DNA from 2 places in the Parageobacillus sp. KH3-4 genome. Region 2 is predicted to be linked to the other one. Evidence: a T-box and tRNA genes for the amino acid it is inferred to sense, from the RefSeq annotation. Region 2 holds a T-box; the other holds one or more tRNA genes.

Region 1 (4,413 bases), 790 kb from region 2:
TGACGTCATCCCCACCTTCCTCCGGTTTGTCACCGGCAGTCCCCCTAGAGTGCCCAACTGAATGCTGGCAACTAGGGGCGAGGGTTGCGCTCGTTGCGGGACTTAACCCAACATCTCACGACACGAGCTGACGACAACCATGCACCACCTGTCACCCTGTCCTCCCGAAGGGAGGAACGCCCTGTCTCCAGGGTTGTCAGGGGATGTCAAGACCTGGTAAGGTTCTTCGCGTTGCTTCGAATTAAACCACATGCTCCACCGCTTGTGCGGGCCCCCGTCAATTCCTTTGAGTTTCAGCCTTGCGGCCGTACTCCCCAGGCGGAGTGCTTAACGCGTTAGCTACAGCACTAAAGGGGTAACCCCTCTAACACTTAGCACTCATCGTTTACGGCGTGGACTACCAGGGTATCTAATCCTGTTTGCTCCCCACGCTTTCGCGCCTCAGCGTCAGTTACAGACCAGAGAGCCGCCTTCGCCACTGGTGTTCCTCCACATCTCTACGCATTTCACCGCTACACGTGGAATTCCGCTCTCCTCTTCTGCACTCAAGTCCCCCAGTTTCCAATGACCCTCCACGGTTAAGCCGTGGGCTTTCACATCAGACTTAAGGGACCGCCTGCGCGCGCTTTACGCCCAATAATTCCGGACAACGCTCGCCCCCTACGTATTACCGCGGCTGCTGGCACGTAGTTAGCCGGGGCTTTCTCGTTAGGTACCGTCACCGTGCCGCCCTGTTCGAACGGCACTTCTTCTTCCCTAACAACAGAGCTTTACGATCCGAAGACCTTCTTCGCTCACGCGGCGTCGCTCCGTCAGACTTTCGTCCATTGCGGAAGATTCCCTACTGCTGCCTCCCGTAGGAGTCTGGGCCGTGTCTCAGTCCCAGTGTGGCCGGTCACCCTCTCAGGCCGGCTACGCATCGTCGCCTTGGTGAGCCGTTACCTCACCAACTAGCTAATGCGCCGCGGGCCCATCCGCAAGTGGCAGCCGAAGCCGCCTTTCAACCAAAGACCATGCGGTCTTCGGTGTTATCCGGTATTAGCTCCGGTTTCCCGGAGTTATCCCGGTCTTACGGGCAGGTTACCCACGTGTTACTCACCCGTCCGCCGCTAACCAAGCGGAAGCAAGCTTCCGCCCGGTCCGCTCGACTTGCATGTATTAGGCACGCCGCCAGCGTTCGTCCTGAGCCAGGATCAAACTCTCCATAGAAAGTGGATTGGCTTATCTTCAGCTTCGGCTCCTAGCCCCTCGGGACGCTTCGGTCTCGCTGTGGCGGCAACCGCCTCCTCGCGAGTCCTCCAGCGCCTGTCGGGGCTATTCAGTCGCCTTCACTTTTCTATGTGGACGCTTCGTTTTGTTCAGTTTTCAAAGAACATTAAATTTTTAAATAAATAAGTGGAGCCTATCGGGATCGAACCGATGACCTCCTGCGTGCAAAGCAGGCGCTCTCCCAGCTGAGCTAAGGCCCCCTCTTTTCTCTAAATCGGGAAGACAGGATTCGAACCTGCGACCCCATGGTCCCAAACCATGTGCTCTACCAAGCTGAGCTACTTCCCGTAATGACGCGCTCGAGAGGATTCGAACCCCTAACCTTCTGATCCGTAGTCAGATGCTCTATCCAATTGAGCTACGAGCGCATATGCCGAGGGCCGGACTCGAACCGGCACGGTAGTTACCTACCCCAGAATTTTAAGTCCTGTGCGTCTGCCAATTCCGCCACCCCGGCGGTTACTGGAGCGGAAGACGGGACTCGAACCCGCGACCCCCACCTTGGCAAGGTGGTGTTCTACCACTGAACTACTTCCGCAGCTTCAATATGAAGTGCGGGTGGAGGGACTTGAACCCCCACGCCATAAGGCGCCAGATCCTGATTCTGGTGCGTCTGCCAATTCCGCCACACCCGCAGCTAAAAAGTGAGCCATGGAGGATTCGAACCTCCGACCCTCTGATTAAAAGTCAGATGCTCTACCTACTGAGCTAATGGCTCATAATAAACAAAACTATTCTGTTATGTTATACTCTTTGTTGTCCATTCCTCTGCTAGCTTACTCATAAGAAGTAAATGCTTCAGGACAACTGCAATTAATTCACAGATGTGTTGCGCTATTCTACTGAGCGAATAGCCTGTCATAAAAAACAATGATTTTGCTTTGACAAGTAATGGTGGAGGATGACGGGATCGAACCGCCGACCCCTTGCTTGTAAGGCAAGTGCTCTCCCAGCTGAGCTAATCCTCCATTATAAACTGCCTAGCGACGACCTACTCTCGCAGGGGCGCTGGCCCCAACTACCATCGGCGCTGGAGAGCTTAACTTCCGTGTTCGGAATGGGAACGGGTGTTTCCTCTCCGCTATTGTCACTAGGCAAATAACGAACTAGTTCTATTATAGTTCAATCGATGACATTGTCAAGGGGAATTTCATTCCCTCAAAACTAGATAACCGTCCGTTTGGAAGAAGCCGTTTCGCTGGGCGGCTTCCTTCGCTTTTCCGTTCCGCTTGGTTAAGTCCTCGATCGATTAGTATCCGTCAGCTCCACGTGTCGCCACGCTTCCACCTCGGACCTATCGACCTCGTCATCTTCGAGGGATCTTACTCGCTTTTCGCGATGGGAAATCTCATCTTGAGGGGGGCTTCACGCTTAGATGCTTTCAGCGCTTATCCCTTCCGCACATAGCTACCCAGCGGTGCCCCTGGCGGGACAACTGGTACACCAGCGGTGCGTCCATCCCGGTCCTCTCGTACTAAGGACAGCTCCTCTCAAATTTCCTGCGCCCGCGACGGATAGGGACCGAACTGTCTCACGACGTTCTGAACCCAGCTCGCGTACCGCTTTAATGGGCGAACAGCCCAACCCTTGGGACCGACTACAGCCCCAGGATGCGATGAGCCGACATCGAGGTGCCAAACCTCCCCGTCGATGTGGACTCTTGGGGGAGATCAGCCTGTTATCCCCGGGGTAGCTTTTATCCGTTGAGCGATGGCCCTTCCATACGGAACCACCGGATCACTAAGCCCGACTTTCGTCCCTGCTCGACCTGTCCGTCTCGCAGTCAAGCTCCCTTCTGCCTTTGCACTCTCCGAATGATTTCCAACCATTCTGAGGGAACCTTTGGGCGCCTCCGTTACCTTTTGGGAGGCGACCGCCCCAGTCAAACTGCCCACCTGACACTGTCTCCCACCCCGATAAGGGGTGCGGGTTAGAATTTCAATACCGCCAGGGTGGTATCCCACCGCCGCCTCCACCGAAGCTGGCGCTCCGGCTTCCCAGGCTCCCACCTATCCTGTACAAGCGATACCAAAATTCCATATCAGGCTGCAGTAAAGCTCCACGGGGTCTTTCCGTCCTGTCGCGGGTAACCTGCATCTTCACAGGTAGTATGATTTCACCGGGTCTCTCGTTGAGACAGTGCCCAAGTCGTTACACCTTTCGTGCGGGTCGGAACTTACCCGACAAGGAATTTCGCTACCTTAGGACCGTTATAGTTACGGCCGCCGTTTACTGGGGCTTCGGTTCGCACCTTCAGCCTTGCGGCTTAAGCGCTCCCCTTAACCTTCCAGCACCGGGCAGGTGTCAGCCCCTATACTTCGCCTTTCGGCTTCGCAGAGACCTGTGTTTTTGATAAACAGTCGCTTGGGCCTTTTCACTGCGGCTCCCTCGGGCTTGAGACCCAAGAGAGCACCCCTTCTCCCGAAGTTACGGGGTCATTTTGCCGAGTTCCTTAACGAGAGTTCTCCCGCGCACCTTAGGATTCTCTCCTCGCCTACCTGTGTCGGTTTGCGGTACGGGCACCTCCCACCTCGCTAGAGGCTTTTCTTGGCAGTGTAGGATCGGGGACTTCGGGACCAAAGGTCCCTTCGCCATCACGGCTCCGCCTTGTTGCCAGACGGATTTGCCTATCTGGCGGCCTAACCGCTTGGACAGGCTATTCCAGCAGCCTGCTCGCCCTACCTTCCTGCGTCCCCCCATCGCTCAAACGGTGAGGAGGTGGTACAGGAATCTCGACCTGTTGCCCATCACCTACGCCTTTCGGCCTCGGCTTAGGTCCCGACTAACCCTGAGCGGACGAACCTTCCTCAGGAACCCTTAGGCTTTCGGTGCAGAGGATTCTCACCTCTGTTTTCGCTACTCACACCGGCATTCTCACTTCTAAGCGCTCCACGAGTCCTTCCGGTCTCGCTTCGGCGCACTTAGAACGCTCCCCTACCGATGACCATCGGTCATCCCACAGCTTCGGTGGTACGTTTAGCCCCGGTACATTTTCGGCGCAGAGTCACTCGACCAGTGAGCTATTACGCACTCTTTAAATGATGGCTGCTTCTAAGCCAACATCCTGGTTGTCTGGGCAACTCCACATCCTTTTCCACTTAACGTACACTTAGGGACCTTAGCTGGTGGTCTGGGCTGTTTCCC
Region 2 (4,413 bases):
CAAGACCTTGGAAAATCATGCGCGATACCCAGAAGAAAATGATGTCATATCCAGTGACAAGCACATCAGTTGGATAATAGCGTTTATAATCCGGCGCCTCTGTATCCGGCCAGCCCATCGTCGAAAACGGCCATAACGCCGAGCTAAACCATGTGTCTAATACATCTGGGTCTTGCTCCCAGTTTTCGATATCGGCCGGCGGTTCATGATCGACATAAATTTCACCTGTTTCTTTATGATACCAAGCCGGGATGCGATGCCCCCACCATAATTGGCGAGAAATGCACCAGTCGCGAATATTTTCGAGCCAATGCAAATATGTTTTTTCGAAGCGTTCCGGAACAAAATGCACTTTTCCTTCCGTTTTTTGCAGCTCCATCGCTGCTTCGGCAAGCGGCTTCATTTTTACAAACCATTGCGTCGACAAATACGGTTCCACCACTGCGCCGCTCCGTTCGCTATGGCCGACAGAATGCACATGTTCTTCGATTTTAAAGAGCACGCCTTGTTCTTGCAAATCTTTCACGATCTGCTTGCGGCATTCGAAACGGTCCAATCCTTGATATTGCATCGCGTTTTCATTCATCGTGCCGTCTTCGTTCATGACGAGGATGCGCGGCAAGTTGTGGCGGTTGCCGATTTCAAAATCGTTCGGGTCATGTGCCGGCGTAATTTTCACCGCGCCTGAACCGAATTCCATATCGACATATTCATCGGCGATAATCGGAATTTCGCGGCCGACAATCGGCAAAATCACCGTTTTGCCGATAAGATGTTTATATCGCTCATCATCTGGGTGAACGGCTACCGCCGTATCGCCTAGCATCGTTTCCGGGCGGGTCGTCGCCACTTCGATGTAGCCCGAGCCGTCGGCAAGCGGATAGCGCATATGATAAAGCGCGCCTTTCACTTCTTTATAAACTACTTCAATATCGGATAGCGCCGTTTTGGTGACCGGATCCCAGTTAATAATGTATTCACCGCGATAAATAAGCCCTTTTCGGTAAAGCGATACGAATACTTCGCGCACCGCTTTCGATAACCCTTCGTCTAACGTAAAGCGCTCGCGCGTATAATCAAGGCCAAGCCCTAATTTCGCCCATTGCTGACGGATGTGGCTCGCATATTCTTCCTTCCATTTCCACGTTTCTTCGAGGAACTTTTCCCGGCCTAAATCATAGCGAGAAAGTCCTTGCTTGCGCAGCTTTTCTTCTACTTTTGCCTGTGTGGCGATGCCGGCGTGGTCCATTCCCGGAAGCCACAGCACGTCATAGCCTTGCATCCGTTTCATGCGCGTAATAATATCTTGCAGCGTCGTATCCCACGCATGCCCTAAATGCAGCTTCCCTGTTACATTTGGCGGCGGGATGACGATTGTAAATGGCTTTTTATCGGGAGCGCCCGTCGCCTCAAAAAATTTTCCGTCAAGCCACCATTGATAGCGATTCGCTTCTACCGCTTTATGGTCGTACTTCGTTGACATCGTAATCTCGTTTTGCTCCATTTGTTTTCCCTCCTTCTTGCTAAATAAAAAACTCCCTTCATCCGAAAAAGGACGAAAGGAGACTCTTTCGCGGTACCACCTTTTTTCTTAAGCAAAGCAAGCTTGCTTAAGCGCTTCATTGCGATAACGGCATATCGCCGGCTTCCTCTACTAGGCACACGCCGTTCAAAGAAGCAGCTCGAGGGCGACCTTCCAACGATAACCGTCCTAGGAAATCTCGCAGCTAATGATTTCCCTCTCTGAAGGCGTTATTCGTTGTACTCTTCCCTGTCTTCGCTTTTTTACTATTTTTTCTGTTTATTATACTACCGAAAAACTCATTTCATCGTCAATCATCTTTGCCAAGTTTTTATTTCTTTATTCCATTCCTTTATTTTTGGTGACAAAAATGATATCCCATCATATTTTATAGTAACATCCAAAAAAGGGGAAATTGCTCCATGAAACGATTTAACTATTATTCATGGCCGCCATGGCTTCGGCAAATTCGCGCCATTTGCGCGCAAGTGATCATTCCGATTACGATTTTTCAAGCGGTCCGCACGATTTTTTTTCCGACGACATTTGACGTTATTTTGTTAGCGATTCTCATCCTTATCGCGGTGGCGTTTCATCTGGAGTGGCTTTAGCTTCTTCTTCCACTTTTCGCTGTATAAGGTGCATGATAGCATGTTCAATGTTTTTCATGGTAAAGTAACGACGCTGCAATTCGGAAACATATTCCCGTTCGCTTTTTTCATGTTGCCGTTTTGTCGCGTATTCATAAACGCAGTGGTACAAAAAATGTGGTTGCGCGAGATGGCTGAAAAAAAAGGACCGTTCTTCTTCCGACAAAGATAATGCTTTTTCGTATTCTTCAACTCCTTCCACCCATTCATCACCGATCGGCGGAAATGTGCGCATATGATGGCGAAGCGCCACGATGACATCGAAAAGCGGAAAGTTCCAACCGGCGCGTTCCCAACTAAAAAAATAACGGTGTCCGTTTTCCAGCACTATATAATGCGAAAGCCGCGCTTTCCCGTGAATCCAAGCGATTCTCCATTTTTTTGTCTCTTTGATTGTTTCATACCATTTCTCCATTTCCGTTTCCGCGAATGAGTACGCTTGCATTGTTTCATGAAAATATGTGCAGCATTGCAGTTGAAACGGGGACATATACCACGCATTTTCACACTTTTCCACATATGATTGCAAAAAGGAACGCTGCCTTCCCCACTCTCTTTTTTTATTCTCATAGTAATTTTTGATCTCTTCCTCATTAACGTCCAATTGTTTTAACGACTTTTGATGCAAATGTGCGAGATCGCGAAAAAAAGAACGGACATGTTTGCGTGCTTCTTGTTTCTCGGCGGACGAAACCCACGGCATTAAATAATAATACCGTCCATGCGTCGCAAATGGAAGACCTTGTCTTGTCAAATAAAGCGGAACCGATTGTTGCCCGCAAAAAATATACGATTGCTGAATGGCCGCTATTTCTTGGGCGTTCGTTATTTCTTTTAAAGCAAATGTGCCAACATTGGTATATACTTTTTTTACTTTTCCATAGTGATCCACGCGGAACGGTTTAAGCCCGTATTGCCGCAAAACGGGCACGTACATCTCCATGCGTTCTCTATTCAACAAAACTCCCCCCCCTTCATAAAAAGAAGTGAGGAATCATGCTTTCCCTCACTACGAAGAGCGGCTTCCCGCCAGTGCCGGTATATATAACAATTGCCCTTCATGGATTTCTTCCACGTTTTCCAATTGGTTGACGCGCAATAGCTGTTGGACGGTGACATCGTACCGTTCGGCGATCTTGTCCAACGAATCTCCTTGCTGAACGATACAAATTTTTACTTTTGTAAATTCCTCTTCTTGATTCTTCGCAAATAGTTTCGTTAAGTACAATGTATTTTCACTCTTTACTTTTGGTTTTTCGTTTTCATCTATTTCTTCTTCCATTTCATCATCATCGTTTTCTTTCATGGACCCAATCGATACCTTTGCATCTTGTTGCGGGACAACGTTTTCTTCTTCTACTCCTAACGCTTCATTTTCTTCTACATTCTCTTCTACATTCTCTTCTACGTTTTCTTTTACATTTTCTTCGAGCTGTGCGACTGTTTTTTCTTCCGGTTTTTCCGGCTGTGCGGCTGTTTCTTCTTTTTGTTTCTGTTTTTCTAGCCGCTCGACAGTTTCTTCCGGCTGTTCATCGTTATTTAGCGGCACGACTTTTTCTTCTTCCTGCTTTGTTTCTTCGCGATGGAAAACCGCTGCTTCTTGTGCTTGTTCTTCATTTTGTTCCTGCAGTGCGTGGTCAGAAACAAAAGATTCCTCTTCTTCCAATTGGTGTTTTCTTTGTTCTTCTTCATACACTTCTTTGCGCGCAACCACTTCAAACGGTTCAAACAACGGTTCTTCTTCCTCTACTAGCGAAGGTTCATAAGGTTCATCAAGCGGCGCTTCGCTAATCCCGCTGATGGAAATATCTGCTGTCACCAACAACCTTCCATTTTCGTCCAAGTCATAATCGAATGATTCTACCATCACATACACATCTTCTAAATGTGGAATGCGGTTTTTCGGGATCGTAATATCGATCGGAAAACGATGCGATAATTCGCTAATGCCGTCTTCGCGCGTGGAAACGTGCTGAACAAAGCGATGGCCCGTAAAGTCGAAAGGAGCCTCGCCGCTTTCTTCTTCCGCCATCCGGTACTCTCCGGTCAATTCTAATGCTCCGCGAATCGTAACATACTGTTCATATTCATCAACCGAAATGACCGGGTCGAGAGAAATCGAAAGAAATTCGGCGACTTCCTGTCCTTTTTTAAACCAAATCGATTCCTCAAGGGAAAAACGCAAATGCGATTGCTCCAACCGTAACTCCTCCTTCCGTCCCCTTCCGCCAAATTTTTCTA

The links. The T-box of region 2 lies ahead of MWM02_RS04505 (valine--tRNA ligase). A T-box ahead of a tRNA ligase gene usually reads a tRNA of that ligase, here a tRNA-Val.
Region 1: it has a tRNA-Val gene. The T-box ahead of MWM02_RS04505 (valine--tRNA ligase) is inferred to sense a tRNA for this amino acid. The anticodon was not compared.

What each region holds. Positions count from the first base shown of each region.
Region 1 covers NZ_AP025627.1:90,157-94,569, reverse strand. Annotated here, with positions in the region: rRNA gene MWM02_RS00505 (16S ribosomal RNA) at 1-1,209, opposite strand, end outside; tRNA gene MWM02_RS00500 (tRNA-Ala) at 1,397-1,469, opposite strand; tRNA gene MWM02_RS00495 (tRNA-Pro) at 1,484-1,557, opposite strand; tRNA gene MWM02_RS00490 (tRNA-Arg) at 1,564-1,637, opposite strand; tRNA gene MWM02_RS00485 (tRNA-Leu) at 1,641-1,726, opposite strand; tRNA gene MWM02_RS00480 (tRNA-Gly) at 1,733-1,807, opposite strand; tRNA gene MWM02_RS00475 (tRNA-Leu) at 1,823-1,904, opposite strand; tRNA gene MWM02_RS00470 (tRNA-Lys) at 1,915-1,987, opposite strand; tRNA gene MWM02_RS00465 (tRNA-Val) at 2,162-2,237, opposite strand; rRNA gene rrf (5S ribosomal RNA) at 2,248-2,364, opposite strand; rRNA gene MWM02_RS00455 (23S ribosomal RNA) at 2,499-4,413, opposite strand, start outside.
Region 2 covers NZ_AP025627.1:885,002-889,414, reverse strand. Annotated here, with positions in the region: gene MWM02_RS04505 (valine--tRNA ligase) at 1-1,504, opposite strand, end outside; T-box leader at 1,549-1,787, opposite strand; gene MWM02_RS04500 (hypothetical protein) at 1,945-2,133, shown strand; gene ysxE (spore coat protein YsxE) at 2,099-3,109, opposite strand; gene spoVID (stage VI sporulation protein D) at 3,182-4,372, opposite strand.